2 linked regions of the Tenggerimyces flavus genome follow. The protein of the gene in region 1 interacts with the protein of each later gene in a pairwise test. Links are inferred from orthologs where the notes say so. Each region holds a gene or a part of one and is shown on either strand. Other genes may lie near its edges.

What was found. Proteins that work in one complex are often made in the same cells at the same time.
Region 2: the proteins of JOD67_RS12855 (region 1) and rlmB interact in binary tests that used the Escherichia coli proteins (3 or more experiments, as listed by UniProt). The link is inferred for Tenggerimyces flavus from one-to-one orthologs.

Annotation. Positions count from the first base shown.
Region 1 is NZ_JAFBCM010000001.1:2,736,189-2,739,565, reverse strand. Bases 381-3,377 are described here. They hold JOD67_RS12855 (NAD(P)H-hydrate dehydratase), read right to left. Parts: upstream 2,578-3,377; coding sequence 1,183-2,577; downstream 381-1,182. Other genes in these bases: JOD67_RS41875 (glycoside hydrolase family 32 protein), read left to right, coding at 2,963-3,377; JOD67_RS12850 (holo-ACP synthase), read right to left, coding at 2,574-2,927; JOD67_RS12860 (P1 family peptidase), read left to right, coding at 381-1,016. Also shown: more of JOD67_RS12860, read left to right, coding at 1-380. UniProt on the Escherichia coli protein: Bifunctional enzyme that catalyzes the epimerization of the S- and R-forms of NAD(P)HX and the dehydration of the S-form of NAD(P)HX at the expense of ADP, which is converted to AMP.
Region 2 is NZ_JAFBCM010000001.1:434,443-442,701, forward strand. What follows is about bases 2,620-5,618. They hold rlmB (23S rRNA (guanosine(2251)-2'-O)-methyltransferase RlmB), read right to left. Parts: upstream 4,601-5,618; coding sequence 3,638-4,600; downstream 2,620-3,637. Other genes in these bases: JOD67_RS02225 (hypothetical protein), read right to left, coding at 2,620-3,641; cysS (cysteine--tRNA ligase), read right to left, coding at 4,590-5,618. In the rest of the region: JOD67_RS02215 (O-antigen ligase family protein), read left to right, coding at 1-851; JOD67_RS02220 (hypothetical protein), read left to right, coding at 1,054-2,541; more of JOD67_RS02225, read right to left, coding at 2,538-2,619; more of cysS, read right to left, coding at 5,619-5,993; JOD67_RS02240 (M48 family metallopeptidase), read right to left, coding at 6,035-7,882; JOD67_RS02245 (FAD-binding oxidoreductase), read right to left, coding at 7,949-8,259. UniProt on the Escherichia coli protein: Specifically methylates the ribose of guanosine 2251 in 23S rRNA.

The DNA.
Region 1 (3,377 bases):
AGGTCGGGCAGGCCCAACGCATCGGGGACGGTTGGCTGAGCGGGGTCACGGTGGTCGTCCCGCCGGACGGGACGGTCGGCGCGGTCGACGTACGTGGCGGTGGGCCGGGTACGCAGGACACCGACATCCTGGCTCCGGGCACGATCTCCGATCTGGTGCACGCCGTCGTGCTGACCGGCGGCAGCGCGTACGGGCTCGCGTCGGTCGGCGGCGTCCAGCGCTGGTGCGAGGAACAGGGGCGTGGCCTGTCGCTCCGCGGGACCGTCGTGGTGCCGATCGTGCCGGGCGCGGTGGTGTTCGATGTGGGTCGCGGCGGCGAGGTCAAGGCCCGGCCGGACGCGGCGATGGGGTACGAGGCGGTCTCCGCGCTCAGCACCACCGTCGACGTCGGCGTGGTCGGAGCGGGCACCGGAACGCAGCTGGCGAACGGCACGCTCAAGGGCGGCATCGGCACCGCGAGCATCCGGCTCGGCGGCGTCACCGTCGGCGCGATCGTCGCGGCGAACGCGGCCGGCTCCCCCGTCAACGAACGGACCGGCGAGCTGCTCGCCGCGCCGTACGTCCCCGACGACGCCCTCCGCCCCGGCATCCCGAGCGAGCATCCACTGCCACAGGAGCCACCGTCTGGCCGGGATCTCAACACCACGCTCGCGGTCGTCGCCACCGACGCGAAGCTGACCAGGCCCGAGGCGCGGCGGATGGCGATGACGGGCCACGACGGCCTCGCGCGTGCCGTCCGTCCCGTTCACACGCTTGCCGACGGCGACGCCGTGTTCGGCCTCGCGACCGGTACCGCGGATCCCGCCGAAGCCGCGCCTGAGTGGTGGCCCGAGGACCGCAGGCTGGGTGGCATCTTCGCGATCCAGGCAGCCTCGGCCGACGTCGTCACGCTGGCGTTCCTGCACGCCGTTCTGGCCGCGACCTCCGTACGTACGCCCGCGGCCGAGATCCCCGCCTATCTGGACCGGTATCCAAGCGCCCAACCCATTTCTTTCCGGCGCACATCATCAAACTAGGTTCAACCCCGTTGACGTCGGGAAAGCACCACGCTCGCGCGGGCGCAGATCATCGAACGCGCGAACACCTGGCTCACCGCGCGCAACGGCGGCCCGGTGCCGTACACATGGAGAAGAGCTCGAAGTACCGGCCGATGCGCGGTCACTCGGTCACGGACTAGTCCCGTTAGCTGAGGACGCGTCTGATCGCGTCGGGCAAAGCGTGGGCGACCGCCTGAGCGGTCACCGGGCCGCCATCCGCGGCCAACTGGCCAGCGGTGCCGTGCAGGTAGGCGCCCACGCTGCCGGCATCGAACGGTGACAGCCCCGATGCCAGCAACGAGCCACACAAGCCCGACAGGACATCGCCGGACCCCGCGGTCGCGAGCCACGACGTGCTCGCCGTGTTCACCCGGATGCGACCGTCGGGTCCGGCGATGACCGTTGCCGAACCCTTGAGCAGAACGGTCGCGTTCCATCGCTTCGCGGCCTCGCGCGCATGGTGCAGCCGGCGCTTCTCGACGTCCTCGCGGTCGACTCCGAGCATCCGCGCCAGCTCCCCCGCGTGCGGTGTGAGGAGGACGGGACTGTCACAACTCTCCGGCAGGTAGCGCAGGCCGTCCGCGTCGACGATCGCGGGAAGCCCACTCCGCAAGGCGTTTCGTACCTCCTCGGCCTGCGACTCGTCGTCGCCGAGACCCGACCCGATCGCCCACGCCTGGACGCGGCCGGCTCCGACCACCTCGGGATAGCGCTGCCGTACGAACGCCGCCGGCTCGTCCGGCCCGACGTAGCGCACCATGCCGACCGGGCCACCCAACGCGCCGCCCACGGCGAGAACGGCGGCGCCGGTGTACTGCTGCGAGCCGGCGAGGACGCCGACGACGCCGCGGCTGTACTTCTGCGCCTCGTGCCCCGGCGTAGGCAAGAGCGCCTTGACATCGCTGGGTTGCAGGACCTCGAGCGCGGGCTCGGGCAGGTACGGATCGAGACCGATGTCGACGAGCTCGACGCTGCCGGCCGATTCCCTTGCTGGGTCGACGAAGTGGGCGATCTTGTGGGTGCCGAACGTGACCGTCAACTCCGCCTTGACGTGCCGTTCCGGCGTCTCGCCGGTATCGACGTCGACACCGCTGGGGACGTCGACGGCCACGAGGGGGATTCCGGCCGCCTCGACAACGTCCAGCGCCCGCTCGGCCTCGGGCCTGAGGCCCGGCCGGCCACCGATGCCGACGACGCCGTCGAGTACGAGGTCCGCGTCCCGGACCCGGTCGACGACCTCGCCGCCGGCGGCGAGCAAATCGGCGAGCCCGCCCTGATGCGCCTTCTCGGGGTTGAGCAGCACGGCCTCGACGCGCGCGCCGCGGCGAGCGAGCCGCGCGCCGGCGTACAGAGCGTCGCCGCCGTTGTCGCCCGAGCCGGCGAGGACGACGACGCGGGCACCGTACGCCCTACCGAGGAAGTCCATGCAGGCAGCGGCGAGACCAGCGGCGGCACGGTGCATCAACGTGCCCGGCGGCAGCGTCGCCATCAACGCGGCCTCGGCCGCACGGACCTGCTCGACGGTGTGTGCTCGTCTCACGCCTTCTCCAGAACGACAACGGCAGAAGCGATTCCGGCATCGTGCGACAGCGAGAGGTGCATGCTCGTCACGCCAAGCTTCTCGGCCTGCTCGGCGACCGTGCCGCGGACCTCCAGCCAGGGTCGGCCGTCGGCGTCGGTCACCACCTCGGCGTCCTGCCATTGCAGGCCGACCGGGGCGCCGAGCGCCTTGGCCAGGGCCTCCTTCGCCGCGAACCGCGCGGCGAGCGACGCGACCGAGCGGCCACGTTCGGCCTCGGTGAACAGGCGCGTACGCAGGCCCGGCGTGCGCTCGAGCGTCACGCCGAACCGTTCGACATCCACGACGTCGATGCCCAGCCCGACGATCATCGGACCATCCTCGCAGAGACAGTAGTCTTGCGGCTGTGCCGGCCGATCATCACTTCCCGCGCTTCCATGTCCGCCCGCCCCGTGGCTACGTCAACGACCCCAACGGCCCTGTGTACGTGGACGGGCGTTGGCACCTCTACTTCCAGTACGTGTCCGACACGCCGCGCCGCGGTGCGGTCGCCTGGGGACACGCGAGCAGCGCCGACCTGGTGACGTGGCAGTACCACCGGCCCGCGATCAGTCCGGATCCGGACGGGATCGACCGCGACGGCTGCTGGTCGGGCAACGCGGTCGTCACCGACGACGGCCTGACGGCGTTCTACTCGGGCTTCCGGCAGGGGCATCCGTACCAGTCGGTGGTAGCAGCGACGTCGGTCGACGGCGGCGCCTCATTCGGGCCGCCGGTGCCGGTGGTGGCGGATCCGTCACCCGAGGAGCAGGTCAAAGAGT
Region 2 (8,259 bases), 2.3 Mb from region 1 along the record:
CGATGGGCCGGATCGCCGGCGCTGCCGCGCTCGTGCTGGTGGCGTGGGGAATGTTCGCGCACGGGCGACGGCGTTGGTTCGCGTTCGCCGGCGCCGCCTTGGCCGCGGCGGCGATGGTGCAGTCGGGCTCGCGCGGGCCGCTGGTCGCGGCGACCGCCGCGGTGGGCGTCCTCGCGATCCTCGGTGCCGTCGACCGCCGGAGCAGGCTCCGCCGCATGCTCGTGATCGCCGTGGTCGGGGCGGCGGGCTGGTGGATGGCGTCGACGTTCGCCGGCTTCGGCGCGGAACGGATCACGGCAACCCTGCAAGGCGGTCCGGACGCCTCGATCGGCGCGCGCCTCCGGCTCATCCTCGCGTCGTTGCAGCTGATCAGTGAACACCCGTTGGGCATCGGCTTCGGCGCTTTGTACGACAACCTGCCGCTCGGCATCGCGCTCGACAGCAGCGGCTGGCGGCAGTACCCGCACAACATCCTGATCGAGGCGCTGACCGACGCGGGCTGGCTCGCCGGTGTCGCGCTCGTCGTGCTCATCATCGCCGGGCTCGCGCAGATCCGCCGTACCGCGCACACCGCTGACGGCGCGGTCTGGTCCGGGCTCGCGATCTTCTTCGTCATCAACGCGATGGTGTCGGGCGACCTCAACGACAACCGGACGATGTTCGCGGCGTTGTCCATGGTGTGGGTGATCGGCACCGGCCTCATTCGTACCGCCGAGGACGACGAGAAGGTCACTTCCATCACGTCGCGACTGAAGCGGCCGGCGCCGGAGCGGATCGGTACTCGAGTTGCCCGCAACGGAGTCGCCTCGCTGCACCGCAGTCGGACGTCTCGGCTTCCGCTCGCGCGTTGATGATTTCGCCTTGCCAGGTTGAACAAAGAGGTATGTGCGTCCAAATCGCTGACGGTTGGACTACTGTGCGGCCATGGCATCGAGTGGAGGCTGGGCCGGGGCCGCGCTCGTCGCGACAGCGGTGCTGTTGTGCGCATGCTCGCCAGAAGCTCCAGAGCTGGAGCAATCGGGCGAAAACGAAGGCCCACAACCTTCATATCCGTTGACGATTGCGACATCTGCGCCGCAACCGCTCGAGGCGGTCGTGGCGAACGACTCCACCGCGGTTTCGTTCACGCTGCCGGTCGGATTCTCGGTGTCGCGGACGAGTCCGGGTGAGGTGACGTACGCCGACGCGTCCGGCTCGCGGATCAGTGTGGCGGTGTCGCGCCTTCGTGGCACGCTGCGGCCCGAGTCGGCGACGCCGATTCTCGGTGGGTCCGCGCGGTCGGGTTGCTACGTACCCGGCTCGGTGCCGGCGTTCGGGGCGTTCTCGTTGTCGCAGGCAGTCGAGTCGCCTTGTGTGACGCCGGGGATGCGGCCCGTGGTCGCTGCTGCTTCCGCCCCTTCTGGGGTTGCTCCGGTGGCGAAGGCGGATCCCTCGTCGGTGTTGCGACATGAGGTGCTCGGCGGGGTGTCATCGTCGCGCGATCTGGTGTTGCTGGACTTCGCTTCGTTGAAGTCGTCGTACCCGTCTGCCGCGTCGTCGTCGTTCCTGTCGTCGGTGCGGGTCGTGCCGTTGAAGGCGTTCCCTCAGGTGGGGGTGCCAGCTGCGGAGCTGCCGGAGGCGATGAAGGACCGCGGGATGGTGCCGCGCGACGCGTGCCAGGTGGTCTCGGCTTCGGACTTCACGTCGCCGTTCGGTGTGCCGGTGGCTTCGAGCCATTCGTCGTCGATGTTCGGCGCGGACTCGGTGTGCGAGGTGTGGTTGGGCACGCCTTCTGCCGCGTCGTCCGGGGTTTGGTACCCGAACCTGATGCGGGTCGTGGTGTCGAGCTTCCCGTTCGGCGTGCGGGAGACTGCGCGGCGGTTGTCGCGGGGGTTGGAGCAGCCTTTGTACGGTCGGGTGGACGAGGTGCACGGGATGCCTCGGCTGGTGGGAACGGTGGTGCGGCCCGCGAGCCAGCCTGGTGCTGAGGCTTTGGTGAGCGTGGGGCCGCAGCGGACCGTACGCGTGGCCGTGGTGGGGTATCGCGGGTCGTTGACGTCCTACTCCGAGCAGCTGGCGTTGTCCTTGAGCGGAGCGGTGGCGGGCCGGGTCGCGTCGGGCACTTTGGTGCGCCCGTTCGCGCCTGCTTCGTCCGGGCGGTCGCTGCTCGGCGTGAGCTGGCGAGGCGACGTACGGGTGACGTCGTCAACCCCGCCTTGCGCCCTGGTCTCCGGCGGCATGCCCGCGGGCGAGGCGTGCCGATTCACCGGTCCCTTGGGCACCCTGGTCGAGGTCCGCCCGCACGTGGGCCGCAGCCTCATCTCCGCGGCCTTGACCAACCCGCTTGGGCCAGGCTCGGCCAACCCCGCCGCGGTGCGGACGAGCGCGGTGGAGGGCAACACGTTCTTGACAGCGACGACAGAAGACGCCGCCCACGGCTGCCTGGTGCTCGACGAGACCACCTGGGCCGAGATCCAAGTCACCGGCGCCACCCGCTCCACCCGCGCCGAAGCCCTCAACCAAGTAGCCGCCGGCCTCCTCCAAAAGGCCCGCGCCCTCTAGGTGAACAGCTGCGGAAACGTCCGTCGAAGGTCGGCGAGCAACTCCGGATAGTCGATGCCGTAGCCGGCGCAGGCGTCGAGAGTCGCAGTCAGGGCTGCTCGTAGTGGGTCCGAGTCCGCGGCATGTCTCAATGATGGAAGGGCAAACGCCTGCTGGTGGCAGGGTCCTGAGCGGCCGTCCATCCCGAGCATGGTCGTGTCAGGCGCGTCGGGGTCCGCGATGAGTCGCTCCCAGGCCTTGTCGGGTTGGTCGAACGGCGGCGGAAGCGGTTCCCCTCGCTCCAGCGCGGCGAGCGCGGGCGCGATCCACTCGACCTCGGCCAGCCCTGCCCGGTCGTAGACCCGGCGCGCCGCCCACCGCGCGACCGTCCGCTGGAGTGCGGGGCCGGCGGCGTCCAGAGCATGAACGACTTCGGCGTCGGTGTGCACCAACCCCCGCGCGACGTCGCCGACCGCGAGCAGCCGATCGCTCGGCAGCCGTCCGCCCCACTCCCTCATGAGATAGCGGCGGTGCTGTTCGGCTTCCTCCAGCTCCTTCTGGCGTCGGCGCTCCGCGAGCTCCTCCGGGGTCGGAGGCGGTGGCGGAGGCGGGATCGCCCGGGCGCGCTCGTGGTTCCTGACGGCGACCACCGAGGTCGCCTTGACTACGACGTCAGGGCCCAGCGGTGCCGGCCAGAACTGGAGCAGGCATCGCTCGACGGCTCGATCCGGATCGAAGTCCGCGGAGGCAGCCTCGCCCATCCCGCTGATGGCGACCCGCAGGCGGTAGTCGGTCAGCTCGAGTCGAAACGGAGGAAACGACGACCCGTACATCTGAGAGCAGACTCGGACGTCGACGGTCGCGGGGGCGAACGCGACCTCGACGATTTCCTCCCAGGAGTCGTCGATCTCCGGTCGGCCCTCGTGAACTTCGACTGTCACCCCGATCGGTCCATAGTGCGTGCCCATCGAGAAGTACAGATAGCCGGGAACAACGGCGGCGCAGATGCCGTTGGACTGTCCGGCAAACATGGCATCGAGGTCCGAGCCAAAGACGTCGGGATCGCTCTGGACGGTGAACGAGTTGTACTCGGCGAAGATCTGACCAGTGACGGTGGTCATGCGCGGTGGCGGGCGACCTCGTACAGGGCGATGCCGGCGGCGACGCCGGCGTTCAGCGACTCCGTGCCTGATCTCATCGGGATCGACACGAGGTGGTCGCAGGTCTCCTTGACCAGCCGGGACAGGCCTTTGCCCTCGGAGCCGATGACCAGCACCACGGGTTCGGCGAAGCTGTCCAGCTTGGCGGCCTCGGCGGACGCGTCCGCGGCCAGGCCGACGACCAGGAGGCCCTCGGCCTGGTATGACTTCAGCGTTCGGGTCAGGTTCGTCACGCGCGCCACCGGCACCCGCAACGCCGCCCCAGCCGACGCCTTCCAGGCCGAGGCGGTCATCGAGGCCGAGCGTCGCTCGGGCACCACCACGCCGTGCGCGCCGAATGCCGCCGCCGAACGGACGACCGCCCCGAGGTTGCGTGGGTCGGTCACCCCGTCCAGCACCACCAGCAACGGCGGCTCGCCCAGCTCCGCAGCGCGCGCGACCAGGTCGTCAGCCTCGGCGTACTCATAAGCAGGGATCTGGATCGCCAACCCCTGATGCACCGCACCCGACGTGACCCGGTCCAGCTCGTTCCGCGTCACCTCCATCAACGGCACGCCCAGCTCCGCCGCCAGCCGGAACGCCTCCCGCACCCGGTCGTCGCGCTCCAGCCGGTCCGCCACATGCAGGGCCGACGCGGGTACGCCAGCACGCAGTGCCTCGACGACCGGGTTGCGCCCGACGATCCACTCCGGCCGGTCCGGTGCCCCACGCCCGCGCGACGGCGCGCGCGAAGGAGCGCGCTCGACGGCGCGCTTCTCCGCTTGCGCCCGCTTGTACGCCTTGTGGTTCGGCCGCTCCACCGCCGGCGGCTTAGGCCCCTTGCCGGCGAGCCCGCGACGGACCCGCCCGCCCGAGCCCGCGGTCGGGTTGCCGGACGTCCGGCGCCGGACCGCGCCCTTGCGGTTGCTGTTACCTGCCATTGGCCAAACCCCACTTGGCGCCGTGCGCCGTATCGGTGATCTCGATCCCCGCCTCATGCAGCTGGTCGCGGATCGCGTCCGCCGCTGCCCAGTCCTTCGCCTCCCGCGCCGCCGCCCGCTGCCGTAGCAACGTCTGCACCAGTACGTCCACCGCCGAGTGCAGCGCCGCCGACGACCCGTCGGACGAATGCCAGCGCGCGTCGTGCGGGTCGAGCCCCAGGACCGCCAGCATCGAACGTACCTCGCCCAACCGTGCGCGCACAGTCTCCTTGTCGTCCGAGGCCAGCGCGGTGTTGCCCTCGCGTACGGCCGCGTGCACGACCGCCAGCGCCTGTGGCACGCCCAGGTCGTCGTTCATCGCCGCCGCGAACGCCGACGGCACCGCGGGCAGTTCGTCCACAGCCCCGACGAACTCCGAAGCCCGGTCCACGAAGCCTTCCAGCCGCCCGTAGGCGGTCGCAGCGTCGGCCAACGCCTCGGCCGAGTACTCCACCGTCGACCGGTAGTGCGGCGCCGCGAGGAAGTAGCGCAGCTCCACCGGTCGAACGTGTTTCACCACCTCGGAGACCAGCAGGTCGTTCCCCAGCGACTTGCTCATCTTCTCGCCCGCCATCGTCACCCACGCGTTGTGCAGCCAGTAGCGAGCGAACCCGTCACCGGCGGCGCGCGACTGCGCGAGCTCGTTCTCGTGGTGCGGGAACACCAGGTCGATGCCGCCGCCGTGGATGTCGAACGTCGAGCCGAGGTACTTCGTCGCCATCGCCGAGCACTCCACGTGCCACCCTGGCCGCCCGGGACCCCAGGGCGTGGACCAGGACGGCTCCCCCGGCTTCGCGCCCTTCCACAGCGCGAAGTCACGCTGGTCGCGCTTGGCGGAGGCGTTCTCGGTGTCGCCGGCGGTCACGAGGTCGTCGACCTTCTGCCCCGACAGCTCGCCGTACGTCGGGTGCGACCTGACGTCGAACAGCACGTCGCCACCGCTCGCGTAGGCGTGCCCGGCAGCGATCAGCCGCTCGATCAGCGCGATCATCTCCGGCACGTGCCCGGTCGCGCGCGGCTCGACAGTCGGCGGGAGGCAGCCCAGAACGTCGTACGCCGCGGAGAACGCCAGCTCGTTCCGGTACGCCAGCTGCCACCACGGCTCGCCCGCGGCGGCAGCCTTCACCAGGATCTTGTCGTCGATGTCGGTGACGTTCCGGGCCAGCGTCACCTCGTTGCCGAGGTGCTCGAACCAGCGCCAGAGCAGGTCGAAGTTGACCGCGAACCGGACGTGCCCGACGTGCGGCGGCCCCTGCACGGTGGCACCACACACGTACATCGTGACCTTGCCGGGTACCAACGGCTCGAATTCACGAAGAGCACGCGCGTGCGTGTCGTACAGGCGCAGATTCACCCACCCAGGGTACCGACCCGGCTACCGGCCACGCGCCACGCTCAGGTGGTGGGGACAGCGACCCCGCGCTGGACGAGCTCGCCCATCACGCCGACGAACGTCTCCTGCGAGTTCCCGAGCGCGTCGCCAGTCAGGACCTGCCGCAGCTCCACCGGGTCCTTGCCGTGCCGGTCGAGCCGGACCTTCATCGGCAGCTTGCGCAGGACCTCGCCCCCGCGGACCTCCTCGTACGGGATCCACAGGCTGTTCGACCGGGCGGCGATCTCCGCGACCGGCGCACTGTCCAGCAGCTTCTGCAACCGTACGTCGCCGTTGTCCGTCGAGCGCGGCGCGGGAACGAACACCAGCCCCTCGTCGGTGACGAGCAGGTCCATGTTCTTCCTGTCGACCTTGAAGTTCGCCAACGCAGCAAGGACATTCGCCGTCTGCGCGTCCGCGCTCGCCTTGACGACAGCGCCGGCATCCAGCTCGATCCCGCGCTCGGCAAGGCGACGTACGAACGTGTCAACTCCGGCTTGACAGTCCTCCAGCAGTTCCTCGAACTCGTCCGCCGAGTACGCCGAGCCATCGCTCACGTACACGAGCTCCAGGCTCTGATCCCAACGCTGCTTAGCGGTCACGACCCCTCCCCGCAGCGCGGCGGCGGTCACGACAGCGCCGAAGTCATGCGGCGCGTTCACCGAAGCCAGCTGCTCACGCAGCTCGGGCAGCCGCCCCTCGGCCGCGTAGGACAGAACGGTGTCGAACGAGGCCTCCCCGCCCAACCGAGTCAGCCCCCGGTAGAGGGCGTCGGCGAACGTCTGCGCGCTGGCCAGCGCGCCGCGGGTGACGTAGCCGTCCCAGTCCAGCCGCTCCCGGGAGCCGAAGTCGAACGCGACCTGCTCCACCCGGTCGAACAGCTCGTCCGGAGCGCCCAGGACCGCCGTCGCCGGGCGGGAGTCGGACGCGCCTCCGAGCTCGGGAGCGTCCGCCAGGGCGGCGATCCGTACGGCGTGAGACGGGTGGCTGTCCCAGCGCGAGGCCTGGTCCTCGACCTCCTTGGACCGGAGCTCGGAGAGCTGGTCGGCCCGCCCCTGCAGGAACGGCACGAAGCCGCGCACGACCCCGCGCGGGGCAACGCCGTAGTCGAGGGCCCATCCCACGTAGTTCTCGAGGTAGAAGTTCCAAGCGGCGTTGATGACCGACACCTCGCGCAGCGCCGTCTGGGCCGCCGTACGCCCGGCGATCCGGGCCGAGGCCTGGTCGGCCTCCAGCTCCTGCTGCCGGCTGACGGCGCTCTCGACGAGGAAGTAGAGCTTCGCGTACTGGACCAGGAGCCAGCGCACGATGTTGCCGCTCCGCAGCTGGCCGATGGTCCTGATCACCGTGCTGCGGCCGCGGTAGCTGAGCGCGAGGAGCTTGGTGTGCGACTCGGAGTAGTGCCCGAGCTCGTGCGCCAGAACGGCGCGCAGCTGGTCGACGGTGAGCGCTGTCAGCAGCGGCGTACCGATCGTCAGGTAGCGCCGGCCGCCGATCAGCCCGAGCAACCGGGTCTGCTCGGTCACGCCCGCGTTGACGTCACTGTCCAGCCAGATCTCGTCCGGCGCCTTGGTCTGCACCTGCGCGGCGAGCTCGCGGACCAACGCCCACAGTTCCGGCTGCTCCTCCGGCGTGACCCGCACGCCGAACGGCTCGAACGGCGGCAGCCGCAGCGACTTGACCAGCCCCCACAGCACCAGCACGCCGGCGCCGCCGATCACCCAGATGAGCTTGCCCACAAGGAGGTTGCTGGGCAGCTTCAGGAAGATCAGCCAGCACAGGCCCACCAGCCCGGCGACCACCGCCAGCGCGAACACGTAGAAGCCGACCAACATCGCGATCGCGGTCGACGCGCGCAAACCAGTCTTCATATCCCCTCCCAGGTCCGGGATCGTAATGGTTCGGGCCCGGCCCGGAAGGGTAATACGACAAATCCGTTATGGAAGCTCAATCGACATCGCGTGGTGGAACGTGTCGCGCGGGTCCCACTTCGCCTTGAGCTGCCGCAGTCGCCTGTAGTTCTGCTTGTAGTACAGCGTGGTCCAGGGAACGCCCGACGTGTTGAGCTTCGGGTCCATCAGGTCGACGTCGCAGTAGTTGATGTACGAACCGTCGTTGAACTCGTTCGACACCGGCACGCCGCCCGTGTCGCGGTAGAGCTCCTGGTAGACGTCGCGGGACCAGGTGAGGTGCTTCTCGTCCTCCGCGGCGTCCGTCCAGCTCGTGCCGAGCGCGAGCTTCATGATCG